Regions from separate parts of the Limnobacter sp. G6BE5S genome, predicted to be linked through region 1. Evidence: predicted binding sites of a transcription regulator. Region 1 holds the regulator's gene; each other region holds the start of a gene.
The links. The regulator HrcA, encoded in region 1, represses chaperone genes, less so after heat shock. The targets are predictions, from matches to a motif close to TTAGCACTCNNNNNNNNNGAGTGCTAA.

Region 1 (5,271 bases):
AGTTTTTGGTCGCGTACACCAACCCATGCATCGCCATTGTCGGCTTTCATGATGGTGAAAGGCATCATGTCAATGTCTTTCTGTACTTCAGCATCTTGAAACTTGCGGCCAATCAAACGCTTGACTGCATACAGGGTGTTCTTGGGGTTGGTCACAGCTTGACGCTTGGCAGGCGCACCCACCAAAATTTCGCCGTCTTCCATGTAAGCAATAATGGAAGGGGTTGTACGCGCACCTTCCGAGTTTTCGATGACTTTGTAGCCACCGCCTTCAAATACTGCTACGCAAGAATTGGTGGTACCCAAGTCAATGCCAATAATCTTTCCCATGAATTTCTCCGTGATTTCTAAATTCAGTAATGTTCTGTTAAGCCTGATATGGGGCTAAAGCCCTTCAGTTCAAGGGGTTTTTCAACCCACTTTGTAAAATTTATTGCGCAACTTATTGTGCAACCGAGACCAAGGCCGGGCGCAGCACGCGGTCATTAATCAAATAGCCCTTTTGCAACACCGCAACCACATGGTTAGGCTCCACTGCCGGCTCAACTGAACTGCCCGGAACCATGGCCACTGCCTGGTGCTGATTGGGGTTGAATTTTTCGCCGATTGGGTTCAACGCCACGATTTTGCCGCGCTCAAAAGCAGCCTCGAGTTGGCGCAAAGTTGCGGCCACGCCATCTTTCAGAGCTTCGGGGGTTTGATTTTCAACAGCCAAGGCCATTTCGAGACTGTCGCGAACTGGCACCAATGATTCTGCAAACGACTCGATAGCGTACTTGTGCGCTTTGGCGACGTCTTCTTGCGTGCGGCGACGAAGGTTTTCCATGTCAGCGGCCAAGCGAAGGTAAACCTCTTTGGACTTCTCAACTTCAAGGTGCGCATTCTCCAAAGCAGCCTTCAAAACTGATATTTCGTCTTGGGGCGCTTCTTGTTGTACCACCTGCTCGGTTTCATTTTGGGTCTGCGCGCCGTGCTGCTGACCTTCTGGGGCCTGGGCAGACGCTTGCTCGTCTGTGGTCGGCTTTCCAGTGGGCTCTGACATGTCTTTTCCTCCATTAAAATTCAAAAGAGGCGACAAGTCTTTACCTGTCACCCCTACTCTGTTCGATAAATGGGGACTTGAACGCGAATTTCAAGCCCCCAAGCAGCAATATTTACCATTTTCCCAATAGGGATTATTGAGCACCCATCTCCAAAGCCAGTTTGCGGCTCTCGGCAAGCTCTTGCGCCATGGATTCTTCGTAACCCATGTCCACGGGCCAGCCTTGCATGTGTTGCGCAGTGATTTCCGACAACATGGCTGCAGACAGATCACTGTCGTTCAGGCAGGCGATGTAATGAAACTCGCCACCACCAGCATGCTGAAAGTCTTCGCGGCCTTCCTGGTTAATTTCCTCAAGTGTTTCAAGGCAATCGGCCATGAAGCCGGGGCACATTACATCGATTCGCTTGGTACCGGCCTGCCCCAAGGCTTGCAAAGTTTTGTCGGTGTAGGGCTCAAGCCACTTGGCTTTGCCAAACCGGCTTTGAAAGGTAACCCGGTAATTGCCTTTTTCCAGCCCCAATTCTTCACCGAGCAACCGTGCGGTTTTATAACATTCGCAGTGATAGGGGTCGCCTTTCAGCAAAGTCATTTCTGGCACACCATGAAAGCTGAACAGCAACACATCGCCCTGATCAAAATTGGGTTTGCCATTGGCTAGCCAGTGTTTGCGCACGCTTTCAGCAAGGGCATGAATATAAGCGGGGTGGTCATGGTAGTGCTTTACCAATCGCAATTCGGGGATATTGCGCACGGGCTTGGCCCAATCGAATACGGCGTCGAATACCGAAGCTGTGGTGGCCGCCGCATACTGAGGATACAAAGGAAACACCAGCACCCGGTCGTAGCCGTCTTTGCGAAGCTGATCCATTCGGCTTGCCACAGAGGGATTGCCGTAACGCATGGCCAAATCAACCCGAACGTCCCAGCGTCGAGCCTTGAATGCCTCGCTCAGAACTTTCACTTGGCGCTTGCCGATCGCCAGCAGCGGCGAACCTTCATCGGTCCACACGGTGGCGTATTTGGCCGCTGATTTCTTGGGGCGAAGCTGCAAAATAATGCAGTTCAAAATAATCCACCAGATCAACCTGGGAATCTCAACCACGCGCGGGTCTGATAAAAACTCTTTCAAGTAGCGACGCAGGGACGGCGTGTCTGCGTTGTCCGGGGTGCCTAGGTTGACGAGTAAAACCGCGGTTTTCTGGGGCGTGCCGTGACGAAATGGGGCTTCGGTGCGCATGGGTACTACCTATTGAACATCAAGCCTGAAAGTATACCCAAAGCTGGCTGTCGGGGTGGCTCGCCCTACTCTGGATCCGACAAAGCCGATGACACCAGCTTCGATGTGATGTCCACAATCGGAATCAATCGTTCGTAGGCCATGCGTGTCGGGCCGATCACCCCCAAGGTGCCCACCACCTCACCATTGACATGGTAAGGCGCTGAAATCACACTCATTTCCTCCATCGGCACCAGGCTTGAATCGCCACCGATGAAAATTTGCACTCCCTCAGCGCGATTTGAACTTTCAAGTAGACGCAGCAAGGCTGTTCGCTGTTCAAACACACCGAACATCTTTTTCAGCCTTTCCATGTTGGTCGATAAATCCGACACGTCCAACAATTTGCGTTCGCCAGAAAGCAAGACCCCGTCAGACTGACTTTCCTCAGCTTCCGTGCCTGCATTCACCGCAGCCTGCATTAACTTGCTGATGTCCTGGCTAATTTGATGCAACTCTTCCGACAACCTTTGTTTGGCCTGCTGGAAACTCAAACCCGCGAAATGCTGGTTGAAAAAGTTCGCAGCCATGGTCAATTCGCTTTGGGTGTAAGGCTTTTCAACAATCAGGATACGGTTTTGCACATCCCCATCGGGCGTCACGATAATTAGCAACACCTTTCGATCAGACAAACTCAAAAATTCAACATGACGAAACAGTGCCGCTTTTCTCGGTGCGGTAATAACCCCGGCAAACGACGAAAGGCTGGACAGCAAATTCACCGCCTTGTTCAGAACGCGGTTGGGGTCCTCACGCTGGATACCACCACTCAAAGCGGTTTGAACATCGATCGCCAAGGGTTTTACCGTGAGTAAAGAATCCACAAACATACGGTAACCCTGCGGCGTGGGCATTCGGCCTGCCGAAGTGTGTGGCGAGACCACCAGGCGCAATTCCTCGAGATCCGCCATCACATTGCGAATGGTTGCAGGACTCAAATCCAGTGTGGAGTACTTGGACAATGCCCTTGAACCCACCGGGATGCCCTCTGTGATGTACCTTTCAACCAATGTTTTCAATATGGAACGGGCGCGTTCGTCTATCATCAATGTCACTTCAAATGCGTGTTGCGATACGATTGGGTCTCAGGCTTCACTTTACGACAAAAACAGGGAATCAAGAATGCCGAAACAGAAAGGGATGTGCATTGCTGTGTTTGCCAAACATGGCGCCTCCCCAAAACAGGCCATTTGGCGAAGCGTTGTTGACTTGCTGGCCGCCAATGCATTCCACGTACTGGTTTGCGATTCCATGTTAAGTGGAAGTTCGTCAAAAAACTCGAAGCCTGAATATGATCAAGCCAATTTCGAATTTGCGAATTTGTCCCTGATCAAGAAAAAAGCAAAAATTGCAGTCATTATTGGCGGTGACGGCACTTTTTTGGGCACGGCCCGAGAACTGGCCGATTCCAACATTCCCTTGATTGGAATTAATCAAGGACGCCTGGGTTTTCTCACTGACATTCGCCTGGACGATATCGACCCCACATTGATTGACACCATCAACGGGCAGTCTGTGTCAGAAAACCGCGCCTACCTTGAGGGTCAAATTTTAAGGCAAGGCAAAGTCGTTGAGAATCACATTGCCCTGAACGACATTGTGATCAGCCGTGGCATTGTGGGCGGCATGGTTGAGCTGCGTGTAGAGGTAGACGGCACGTTTATGTACGACTTGCGCGCAGACGGACTGATTATCTCGACGCCAACAGGCTCAACTGCGTATGCACTTTCAGCCGATGGCCCCATACTTCACCCTAGCCTCGCTGGCCTGCTGATTGTGCCGGTGGCTCCGCATGCGCTGACCAATCGCCCCATTGCCCTGCCCCAACACAGCACCATTAACATCATTGTGACGGGCGGCAAGCAAACCGGCGTGCACTTTGACATGCAGTTCAACGGTCGAGCAAAAGTAGGTGACCAAATTCGGATTAAGGTGTCACCACACCCCATCCGGCTTTTGCACCCGGCACGCTATGATTATTTTGCAATGTTGAGGCAAAAACTGCACTGGAGTGCAAGCCCCACAGAAGCCCCCCACAAAACTCGAGGACTTAGAGACAGCGGCCATGCTAAGTAGTTTGACCATTCAGGATTTCGTTATCGTCGACAAACTCGACTTGCACTTTGAACCAGGCATGTCTGTGCTGTCTGGTGAAACCGGCGCTGGCAAATCAATTTTGATTGATGCCCTGTCGCTTTGCCTGGGCGCGCGTGCTGATGCATCACAGGTTCGCGAAGGTTGTGAGCGCGCCAATATCACTGCGGTGTTCGAGATTAACCCCGCCGCCAAAGCCATTCTCGATGAGCAATCGATTGACTGCAGCGAGGGCGAAATGCACTTGCGACGTGCCATTGAATCGAATGGCCGATCCAAGGCTTATATCAATGGCACACCCGTGCCTGCCAGCACACTGAAAGAGTTGTCCGAAACCTTGATCGACATTCATGGTCAACATGCTTTTCAAACGCTGGCTAAGCCGGGTGAGCAACTTCGCCTGCTCGATGACTTCGGTCAGCACAGCGCCCTGGTTCAGGCCACCGCGCAAACTTATTCTGTGTTGAAAAATGCGGAAAAGGCGCTGAAGCAAGCTCAGAGTAGTCAGGAAGACAGGGCCGCACGCATCGAAAACCTGCAATGGAAACTAGACTCGTTAAGCAAAGTAGCCCCAAAAGCAGGCGAATGGGAAGTTCTAAGCAGCGATTTTGACCGTTTAAGCCATGGCGCAGAATTGATCGAGGGCACCCAACATGCAAGTGACGTGCTGTCACAAAATGAAAATGCCCTGCTCGACCAACTTACCCACATAATCGAAAAACTAAGCCACTTAAGTACCCGCGACCCGGCTCTTGAGGGCGTAGTGAAAACGCTATCCGAAGGCGAAATACTGGTTCGAGAGGCCAGCTACGATTTGGGCCACTACTTGAAACACAGCGATCTTGATCCAGACACCT
Region 2 (5,271 bases), on a different contig from region 1:
AGGGTTGGTTCAATTCATGCGCAATATTGGAGGCCACCTCGCCCACCAGCGCAAATCGTGAAGCCGCCTGCAATTTCTCGCGTTGCTCGGCAATTAGCGACTCCGAACGCTTGCGATCGGTAATGTCGATCACTGAACTCATCCAGCCGGTGTGCGCACCACGGCCGTCTTTCAAAGGCGCTTCCACAATGAGCACATCAATGAACTTGCCATTTTGATGCTGGTACGTTGTTTCGAACCCCTCTGGAGGGGCATTGCCTGAAATCACATTGGCGACCAAACGCTTGTATTCCTCAGTGCTCTTGCTGGGCCAATACGGCAGGGGCTGCGGAATTCCAATTAACTCTTCGGGCTTGTAACCCACCATATTGCAAAACGCCGGGTTCACGTAACGAATAAAACCTTGCAAGTCCCACACACGCAAACCCACCGCCATGGAGTCTTGCATGGACTGGCGAAACAGTTTTTCCTCTTCAAGACGAGCCTCAATCTCGAGACGACGACGAGAATCGCGCCACAACATGATGAAACTCAACAACAGCAGCAGGAGTAAAAATGCCAACGCGCCGGTAATGCCGTAGTTGAACAATCGGGGGCCTTCTTGAATGCTGTTGACCCTGAGTTGAAACTGCAGCCCTCCGAGTTCCAGTGAGGTCGTGTGCATGTAAACACCAGCGCCCGGACTGGCCTTGACCAGGCGCGACAAAATGGCCCCGCTGGCATCGAGCAGTTCGACCTGATTGTCTTGAGCAAACCACCAGGGCAACTCCTTTTCCAGCATCAAATCCAGATCGATCAAGCCAGCGGTAACGGCCTCGCCGCGTTGGGCCACACTCACATTGGCCACATAGTGGCGCCCCTGAAACAGAAAGGGTCCAACCAACCCGTCCAGGCGGGACTCGTAGCGTTGATTGACCTGCGCTGAGATCAGATTGCGAACCGCTTCAAGATCATATTCATCAAAGTTGTCTTCCAGATTCACAATCGGTGTCAACTCGGGCCCACGAAACACCGCCACCAGCTCGCCAGAGCTGCGGCTAAGCTGATTCAGGCTTGCCGAAAGACGTGCCGATGGATAAATGAGAGAGTCATTGGTCAGCGCTTGCAGGGAGTTGATCAGGCCACCCACCTGAAACTGAATGTTCTGGCGGGCCCAAAGTGCATCGGCAATCAGTTTTGCCTGGTTTTGATCACGCTCGTCCTGTTGGGCGTAGTAAACTGCGGCCACCATCAACGCCATTAAAAGTGAAAAAACAAGCACGGGCATGCCAAACCTCATGGCTTGACGGCGCTTGATCTTCTTTAAATTGGGCTCGTAAGGGGCGAACAGTTGCATGGCTGGATAGTGCCACGAAATGGCAAAAAGATTTCAAGGGATGTGGAAACCCACAATGGTGAGGACTGCCCTACTCTGGAATTTTCAATGAATACCTACACACAAGCCGCAATATGAAATATTTGTCAGCTCTTGGACTTCTACTCGGACTTCACGGTGTTGCCTTGGCACCCGCCAGTGCGGCGCCCCCTATTTTTATCAAGTTCAGCCATGTCGTCGATGAAAACACACCCAAGGGGATTGCGGCACTGGAATTCAAGAGGCTTGCTGAAGAACGCACTCGCGGACGAGTAAAGGTAGAGGTTTACCCAAATTCTTCACTGTACAAGGACCGAGAAGAGCTCGAGGCTCTTCAGTTGGGTGCGGTGCAAATGCTGGCGCCTTCACTGGCCAAATTTGGGCAATTGGGCATGCGTGATTTCGAGGTATTTGACCTGCCATACATTTTCCCGAACCGCCAGGTTCTTAAAACCGTAACCCAAGGCGACATTGGACGACAGCTTCTGGCCCAGCTTGAAGACCGCGGAATTTTGGGGCTCGCGTACTGGGACAACGGTTTTAAGGTGATGAGTGCAAATACACCACTGCGCCTGCCAGAGGATTTGAAAGGCAAACGAATGCGCATTCAACCGTCCCGAGTGCTGGAGGCCCAAATGGAAGCGCTGGGCGCTACACCCATTCCGCTGGCGTTTTCAGATGTGCACACCGCACTGGAAACGGGTTTGGTAGATGGCACTGAAAACCCGCCTTCCAATCTTTATTCGAAGAAAATGCATGAAGTTCAGAAATACGTTGCCGTAACCAACCACGGCTACCTGGGCTATGCCGTGATTGTGAACCGCAAATTCTGGAATAGCTTGCCTGCAGACATACGCACCACACTGGAAAAATGCATGGTCGATGCCACACGCAAAAACGATGACGAGGCGGAAAAACTCAATACCCAGGCTTTGAACAAAGTAAAGGAATCGAAGAACACCAAAGTTACAATTCTGAGCAGCGCTGAAATCGAGTTGTGGCGCAAGGCACTTGAACCTGTTCACCGTCGCATGGAAAGCCGAATCAGCAAAGAGTTGATCAGCAGCATTCGCAAGGCTGCTGCTGAACAAGCTGCCGCGACACCCAGCGGCTCACGTTAAGAATCAGGACTCGGCGCCAACCAGCTTTTGGCGTGCCACTTCCAGAAATTGCTCGGGCTCGGGCCGAACCCGGTAATTTGAAGTTTGGTCTGAATACACAATTCGACCGTGTTTGTTGATGATCAACACCGTGGGCAGTACCGTGTCTTCGCCATGTCCCAGCCAATTCATGCCAAACGGCACACCGTTTTCATGCATCAACTTCAGTTTCTTGCTGGCCTTGAATTCGGTATCAACAAAAAATTTCATGGGTACTTTAAAGCGCTTGGCCAGTTCCTGGGTTTTCGATTCGGGCTGCGGGCTGATCAAGGCGACTTTCACACCCAAGCGATCAAGCTCAATATAGCGCCCGGCCACTTCGCCAATTTGTGTCATGCACAAGGGGCACCAGTTACCTCGGTAGAACATGAGAAGCCAGGCCGAGCCTTTGAATTGCTCACTCGAAAAACTCTCCCCCTCCAATGTTTGAAGCTGAAACACAGGTAATTTTTCACCTTCTTTTAGCTCTGCATTGCTACGCTCGCCCAAATTGGAATACCAGAAAATATAGGCAATGCTGCCAAAGAAAATCAGATTTCCAATCACAAGTGGCCACGGATCGGATTCCATTGCAGGATCGGTAAGCACCAACGCAATGCCCATCAAATTGCTGGCCATAAGGAAATGGAGGTTGCGGGACGTACGCGCCCTGCGTCTCATGAACATCCACACGAACAAATAAAAATTGGGTAAGGCCAATACAAAGACACCGATCCAGCCGGGGCCCAGTGGGCTATGCCAACTCATGGTGGCCACGTGCAGCAAACTGAGGTTGATCAGGATGAGAAACAGGACAATAAAAACTGACTTGGCTTTGTTCATTCTTTGGGATGCAAGGTTAAATCGACCTCTAGTGTAAACAAAAGTGACTGACACCCCGCTTGCAGGCAACTTTTTTTCACCCCTCCCCTTGAAATACCTTCCCCCCGCCCCTATTATTAGCACTCGATGACGTTGAGTGCTAACAACACATCCGTCAGTTTCTCTAAGCAATTCTTTTTAAAAGACAAATTTAGGAGTGGTATCCATGAACATTCGTCCGTTGCATGATCGCGTGATCGTGAAGCGTCTCGAGAGCGAGCGCACTACAGCCTCTGGCATCGTGATTCCAGAAGCAGCCGCCGAGAAGCCAGATCAAGGTGAAGTGATTGCAGTAGGCCCAGGCAAGCGCGACGACAGCGGCAAGCTGATCGCGATGGATGTGCAAGTAGGCCAGCGCGTTCTGTTCGGCAAATACGCCGGTCAAGCCATCAAGGTAGATGGCAAGGAAGTGCTGGTTATGCGCGAAGAAGACATCATGGGCGTGATTGAAGCCTAATTACACTGAATTCAAGAGGAAGATTAATCATGGCAGCTAAAGAAGTATTTTTCGGCGATGACGCACGCAGCCGTATGGTGCGTGGCGTAAACATATTGGCCAACGCAGTGAAAGTAACCCTAGGCCCACGTGGCCGCAACGTGGTACTTGAGCGTTCATTCGGCTCCCCCACCATCACCAAAGACGGTGTTTCCGTGGCCAAAGAAATCGAACTGAAAGACAAGTTCGAAAACATGGGCGCACAAATGGTGAAAGAAGTTGCTTCACGCACTTCCGACAACGCTGGTGACGGTACAACAACCGCCACGGTTCTGGCACAAGCCATTGTTAAAGAAGGCATGAAGTTCGTGACCGCCGGCATGAACCCAATGGACTTGAAGCGCGGTATCGACAAGGCAGTAACTGCCGCAATCGTTGAATTGCGCGCCTTGTCCAAGCCCTGCGCAACGACCAAGGCAATTGCTCAGGTTGGCTCCATTTCTGCCAACAGCGACGAATCCATCGGCAACATCATTGCCGAAGCCATGGAAAAAGTAGGCAAGGAAGGCGTCATTACCGTTGAAGACGGCAAGAGCCTGGACAACGAACTGGACGTGGTTGAAGGCATGCAGTTCGACCGCGGTTACCTGAGCCCCTACTTCATCAACAACCAGGAAAAGCAGGTTGTTGCACTGGACAACCCATTCGTGCTGTTGCACGACAAGAAAATCAGCAACATCCGTGACTTGCTGCCCACATTGGAACAAGTGGCCAAAGCTGGTCGCCCACTGTTGATTATTGCTGAAGACATCGAAGGCGAAGCCTTGGCAACTTTGGTTGTTAACAACATTCGCGGCATTTTGAAAACTTGTGCAGTGAAGGCACCTGGCTTTGGCGACCGCCGCAAAGCCATGCTGGAAGACATCGCCATTTTGACTGGCGGCGTTGTAATTGCTGAAGAAACCGGCATGAGCCTGGAAACTGTAACCCTGGAACACCTGGGCCAGGCCAAGCGCATTGAAGTGGGCAAAGAAAACACCATCATTATCGACGGTGCTGGCGAAGGCGCAAACATCGAAGCGCGCGTGAAGCAGATTCGCGGCCAAATCGAAGAGTCTTCTTCTGACTACGACCGTGAAAAACTGCAAGAACGTGTGGCCAAGTTGGCCGGCGGTGTTGCGGTAATCAAGGTTGGCGCAGCCACTGAAGTTGAAATGAAAGAAAAGAAAGCACGCGTTGAAGACGCCCTGCACGCAACACGCGCAGCGGTGGAAGAAGGCATTGTGCCAGGCGGCGGTGTGGCATTGCTGCGCGCTCGTGCGAAGATTGAAGGCTTGAAGGGTTCAAACCCAGACCAGGACGCAGGCATCAAGATTGTTCTGCGCGCCATGGAAGAGCCACTGCGCATGATCGTGACCAACGCAGGTGAGGAATCATCTGTTGTGGCCAACAACGTGATG
Region 3 (5,271 bases), on a different contig from region 1:
ATTGAACCTGAACCATGAGCTCTTTGTAGTGCTGACTTTTTGAGAGCAGCAATGCGCCTGAGTCGACGATCTGTCGTTCAATTTTTACATCACTCAACGCTGTAAAAAACATACGGAATGAACTCGGAAAGCGCTGTGAGACCAAGTCAATTACCTCGGCAGGCTCGCTGTTGGGCAACACCAGGTCGGACACCACCAAATCAAAATCGGCAGACTCGATGTGGTGCAATTGATCCACCGATTCGACAATGCGGGTCGTTAGCCCGGGAACAACTGCACCAATAATTTCTTCAACGACCATGGCCGAAGTCGGATGGTCCTCCAGTATCAATAAATTCTTCAAACCCCTATCCCTAAAAGTACGGCTATCAACGTGGCGATATTTATAATTTTTATGTGAATTATTCGTGCGATTATTAAATGAAATGTTTAGTTATGTAAAGAATTCAAAATGCACGAAAATCAAATCACCACATTGCGGTACAGGAGTTCAAAGTTGAAATTTCTGGGGCCCGCTAAATTTCGCGATGCCCAGCAGCAGTAACATGCCCAGCAAGCCCATTAGGTTAATTGCGCCACCGCCGCCCCCACCGCCTGATGATGCGGTGGTTCCAGAGGAAGGCGAACCATCCGCAGTTTCCTGAGCCATCGGGTCGGTTGCGGTAATTTGGCGAGAGTCCGAGTCCAGAGTCACGTCGCTCACAAAAAGTGTTTGACCCGCAGAGGCCGCTTGAACTTCCGAGCTTTCGCTCACCCGATCCGCCTCGAAGCTCAAACGATAAACACCCGGAATTGAGAGGTTGATCACAAAACTACTGCTGTCCCGTGCAAACGACACAGAGTAGCTTGAGGGATCCACAGCGGGATCATTGGCCACCAGACCAATTGAAGACGCATCGACGTTATTGACTGTGCCAGAGAACTGAAAACTGGCTGTTTCTGTTGGGTTGGATTCCTCTGGTTCAGAGGGCAGTTCACCACCATCGCTAATGGGCTGGTTGCTTGAGGTGTCCTCGTCAGGCGCAGGCTCAACAACTTCGTCGGACGCTGGTGGTGAAGTTGTTGTGCCACTAATGTCAACACCAGTCACCGCCAACAGAAATGCTGATGTATTCAGAATGGTGCCGCAGGGTCGCGGATTATTCACGGGATCGCTAATTTGAACGCAGTAGGATTCAGGATCCTGAAACTCATGGCCGGTGTCTTTCAGCGCTTGAATGAGGCTGGCCGAGGTGACCCCTTCACTGAGACCCAGTCGAAGCGCGGTAGCCAGAACACCACTGACCAAAGGGGTTGCAAAACTGGTTCCTGAAGCGAAACTGACGCCATTCATGGACCTTAAAATGCTGGGCTCGGTCAAAGGCAGGTTGTCTCCCACACTGGGTTCACCACCCAATGTAGACGTAATCAACGCGGGGCTTACATTGCCGTATGACGCATCGCCAAAACGTGTGGTTGATGCGCCCACCGAAATGACACCGTTGCAATTGGCTGGCGCGAAAGGCACTTGTTCACCGTACAGCGCGCTGTTGCCAGCGGCAGCTACGATCAAGGTACTGCTGTTGTTCAATACAAAATCAATGGCAGCCTGCTCAAAAGAGGAACAGCTTGAATTACCCCCCAATGACAGGTTAACCACATTGGCCGGATTGTTGTTGGGGGGCAAACGCGCAAAAAACTCAAAGTTTGGATCTTCGCCCGACTCAACCACAAACCTGTCGTACAGGCCAACTGACCACAGCACCCCGAACATGACGCTGACGGAGTCCCCACCGCTGTCACTCAACACGCGAATTTGACTGACCCTAAGCTCACGGTCCATTCCAACGATTCCGCTGCTGTTGTCAGCCGCTGCATTAATCAGCGATTGAACTTTACTGCCGTGATAAAAAGGCTCACCGCCATTTGCGCCAGATGTGGCGGGTTCGGTTGCATCGGCAAATAGTGCACTGTTGCTGACAAAGCGCTCATTGTTGAAATCGTAATCAACACCTTCCACAAAATTCGCTTCGACATCAAACTGATTATTTAAATCTGGGGCTGGTGCAATACCCGTGTCGAGAACGGCAACCCGAACCATCGACTCTGCGCTAGATGGCGTGCGCTCCAGCAGCTTTACAAATTCAGAGTCGTACACAGGGCTCGATGTCTGATTCGCGCCGGTGTATAGATTTTTTTGATTGGGATATCCCGGGTCATTGAAAATAAAAGGCTTGTAAATTCGGTTCTCGGACACCGAACGCACCGAAGAGTTTGCGCGAAGCAGCTTGAGAACTTGAGCCCGGTCTGCCGTAGTACGCATGTCCTTTGCATTAACCACCCAGAATCTTTTGAGTAGTCGCCCGCCCACTGCAGCATTGATTTTTGTATCGGCCAATACCTTTTTAACCAAAGGTTGACTTGCCTCATTGGGAAGAACCCGCAAGCTCTCGTCTGCCAGCTCGAGAAAAAGAATCTTTTCTTCGGGCACAAGTGGCCTTGCGGCGTCTGCACTTTCAGTTGCTATCGTTTTGGATTTCGTCTTGACTGTTTGTGCCCACACATCAACCGAAAGTGCGTAGGCGCTGAATGTCACCATTGCAACACCGAGAATTGCCGAGTACTTCATTACAACCTCTGCTTCAACTATTACTTCAAATTAATGCCCACGGTGCGCAGTGATTTTTTGTCATCCACGTGTCACACTTTTGGGCATGCCCTGCTCATCGAACTGAAAGTTAATGCGATCCTCCAGGTACTCCATGGTGACCATGGTCCCCGGCATCAAGATCCGGATCGTTTTAAATTCGACATACTTCTTCGCCAGCTCGGTAAGCTTCATGCGAGCCCCCTCGGGATCGACCAGTTCGATTTTCTTGATTTGATGCACCTCACCGAGAATCTTGAACTCCTTGATCTCGGTTTTCACTTCAAACACCATCGTCTTGAATTCACATTCCAGCTGGCCCATTGCACCGGCCTCCGTGCTTGCGCAGATTTGCTCCGCTGTGCGTGGCGTACTCGCAGCACAGGCAGAAATGCAGACTAGCAATAGCATCAGTCCAAAAGATTGCACAGTTGTACCACCCAAAAATAGTTGCATTGCCCAAGGCTCGCACCGGTCACCGACGCCATTCCAATGTGCTTTAAAGTTTCTGTCAGGTCAAGCCAGCTGTTCGTGAACTTTCCGGGCGATTAGCACTCTGTAGCAAGGAGTGCTAAAATTAACTGGAAATTGGTTCATTAATTCGGAGAAAACCGCAATCATGACCACTGCGTTAACTCTTGCTAACACCCGTGCCATGGGCAACAGCCTTGCTGTGCGCGACCCATGGGCGTTGGTCGCCCGTGGCCCGCTTGGCAACCTGGATGCTTACATTTCCGCCACCCACCAAATTCCCATGCTGACGCAAGAGGAAGAAGTGGAGTTGGGCGAACGCCTGCAGCGCGACAACGACCTGGAAGCTGCCCGCCGCCTGGTGCTTAGCCACCTGCGCCTGGTGGTTGCCGTAGCACGCCAGTACCTGGGCTATGGTTTGCCCCATGCTGACCTGATTCAGGAAGGCAATATCGGTTTGATGAAGGCTGTAAAGCGATTCGACTCGTCGCGTGGTGTGCGCCTGGTCAGCTTTGCCCTGCATTGGATCAAGGCCGAAATTCACGAATACATTATCCGCAACTGGCGCATGGTGAAAATGATCACCACCAAAGCGCACCGCAAGCTGTTTTTCAACCTGAATAGCTTCAAGAAGTACGGCCAAACCCTGTCACCCGACCAAATCAACGAGGTGGCCAGTGAGCTGAATGTACGCCCTGAAGACGTGTACGACATGGAACGCCGCATGGCGGGCCATGAATTCAGCCTGGACCCTGTTGTAGACGCAGACAGCGAGGAAAACAGCTACAACCCTGTGCGTTATTTGGCCGCCGAGGGTGCCGAACCCACCGAAGTGCTGGAAGGCGCCAACATGGAACGCCTGCACAGTGAAGGGTTGGACCTGGCACTGGCCAGCCTGGACGAACGCAGCCAACGCATTATTTCCAGCCGCTGGTTGGCTGGCAACAACGCCAAAACCCTGCATGACCTGGCCGCCGAGCTGGGCGTATCGGCTGAACGGGTGCGCCAAATTGAAACCCAGGCCATGAAAAAAATGAAAACTGCCTTGTTGAAGTACGAACACGGTGAGGTTTAAAACAAAGCGGTAATCATTTCGGGTGAAAACTAACCTACACTAAGGGCTTGGCAACAAGCCCTTTTTTATGACCATGATCGAAGTACACCACCTGGAACACTCACGCTCGCAACGAATTATCTGGTTGCTTGAAGAACTTGGCCTGCCTTACAAGGTAACGCGCTATGCGCGTGATGCAAAAACCTACCTGGCCCCGCCTGAACTGCTGAAGATTCACCCCTTGGGGAAATCGCCCGTGATTACCGATGGCGACATTACCGTGGCAGAAAGCGGTGCCATTGTGGAATACCTGATCGACAAGGCAGGCGGCAAATTGCGCCCCGCAGCTGGCACACAGGCGCACCGCGATTACACCTACTGGATGCACTTTGCAGAGGGCACAGCCATGCCACCGCTGGTCATGACGCTGGTGTTCAACAAAATTGAAAACGCGCCGGTACCCGCATTGCTCAAGCCGATCGTGCTGCCAATTGCGCGCGGCATTTCCAAGCAGGTTAAAAGCAATTTCATCAACCCCAATCTTGAAAAGCAGTTCGCCTACATTGAAAGCGTGTTGACCAAGAATGAGTGGTTTTGCGGCAGCGAGATGACGGGTGCTGACTTCATGATGAGTTTTCCGCTTGAAGCTGCAATGAGCCGGGCGGACAGCATTAAAAGCATGCCCAAAATTGCGGCCTACGTGAAACGCATACATGCCATGCCCAGTTTTGGAAAAGCCCTTGAAGTGGGTGGCCCCTACAATTACGCTTAGTGCTCATGAACGCAGCAACCACGTCCATTGAACAACAGGCAAAAATTACCGAGGTCAACGGCAATGTGCAGTTGGTTCGGGATGGTTTTTTCCTGCCCGCGCAACCCGGCATGATGTTATTGCCGGGCGACCGCGTGGTCAGCGACCCTGCCAGCAAAGCAATTATTCAATTCACTGGTGTAAAAGACGCATTGGTGATTGAAAATGGTGCGGCCGCAACATTCAATCTTGAAGTGGTTGCACTGGACCAGGTACCGCAGTGGATTGCCACCGACCTGTACGGCCAAGGCGTGTATTTTGAAAGCCAACCGCCCGAGAATGCTGCAAGCACCACGGACACGCCTGACC

Region 2: ACVL1J_RS10775 (co-chaperone GroES) is a predicted target of HrcA. The motif match lies at 3,453-3,479, and genes of this name have one in related genera.
Region 3: rpoH (RNA polymerase sigma factor RpoH) is a predicted target of HrcA. The motif match lies at 3,175-3,201, and genes of this name have one in related genera.

What each region holds. Positions count from the first base shown of each region.
Region 1 covers NZ_JBZFLM010000002.1:102,362-107,632, reverse strand. The annotation lists gene dnaK (molecular chaperone DnaK) at 1-329, opposite strand, end outside; gene grpE (nucleotide exchange factor GrpE) at 442-1,041, opposite strand; gene hemH (ferrochelatase) at 1,175-2,281, opposite strand; gene hrcA (heat-inducible transcriptional repressor HrcA) at 2,347-3,363, opposite strand; gene ACVL1J_RS03725 (NAD(+)/NADH kinase) at 3,443-4,396, shown strand; gene recN (DNA repair protein RecN) at 4,386-5,271, shown strand, end outside.
Region 2 covers NZ_JBZFLM010000005.1:223,008-228,278, reverse strand. The annotation lists gene ACVL1J_RS10790 (two-component system sensor histidine kinase NtrB) at 1-1,336, opposite strand, end outside; gene ACVL1J_RS10785 (TRAP transporter substrate-binding protein) at 1,450-2,475, shown strand; gene ACVL1J_RS10780 (peroxiredoxin family protein) at 2,479-3,336, opposite strand; gene ACVL1J_RS10775 (co-chaperone GroES) at 3,542-3,832, shown strand; gene groL (chaperonin GroEL) at 3,862-5,271, shown strand, end outside.
Region 3 covers NZ_JBZFLM010000001.1:243,170-248,440, forward strand. The annotation lists gene ACVL1J_RS01180 (LuxR C-terminal-related transcriptional regulator) at 1-343, opposite strand, end outside; gene ACVL1J_RS01185 (S8 family serine peptidase) at 491-2,608, opposite strand; gene ACVL1J_RS01190 (I78 family peptidase inhibitor) at 2,669-3,037, opposite strand; gene rpoH (RNA polymerase sigma factor RpoH) at 3,246-4,172, shown strand; gene ACVL1J_RS01200 (glutathione S-transferase) at 4,246-4,923, shown strand; gene ACVL1J_RS01205 (FecR family protein) at 4,929-5,271, shown strand, end outside.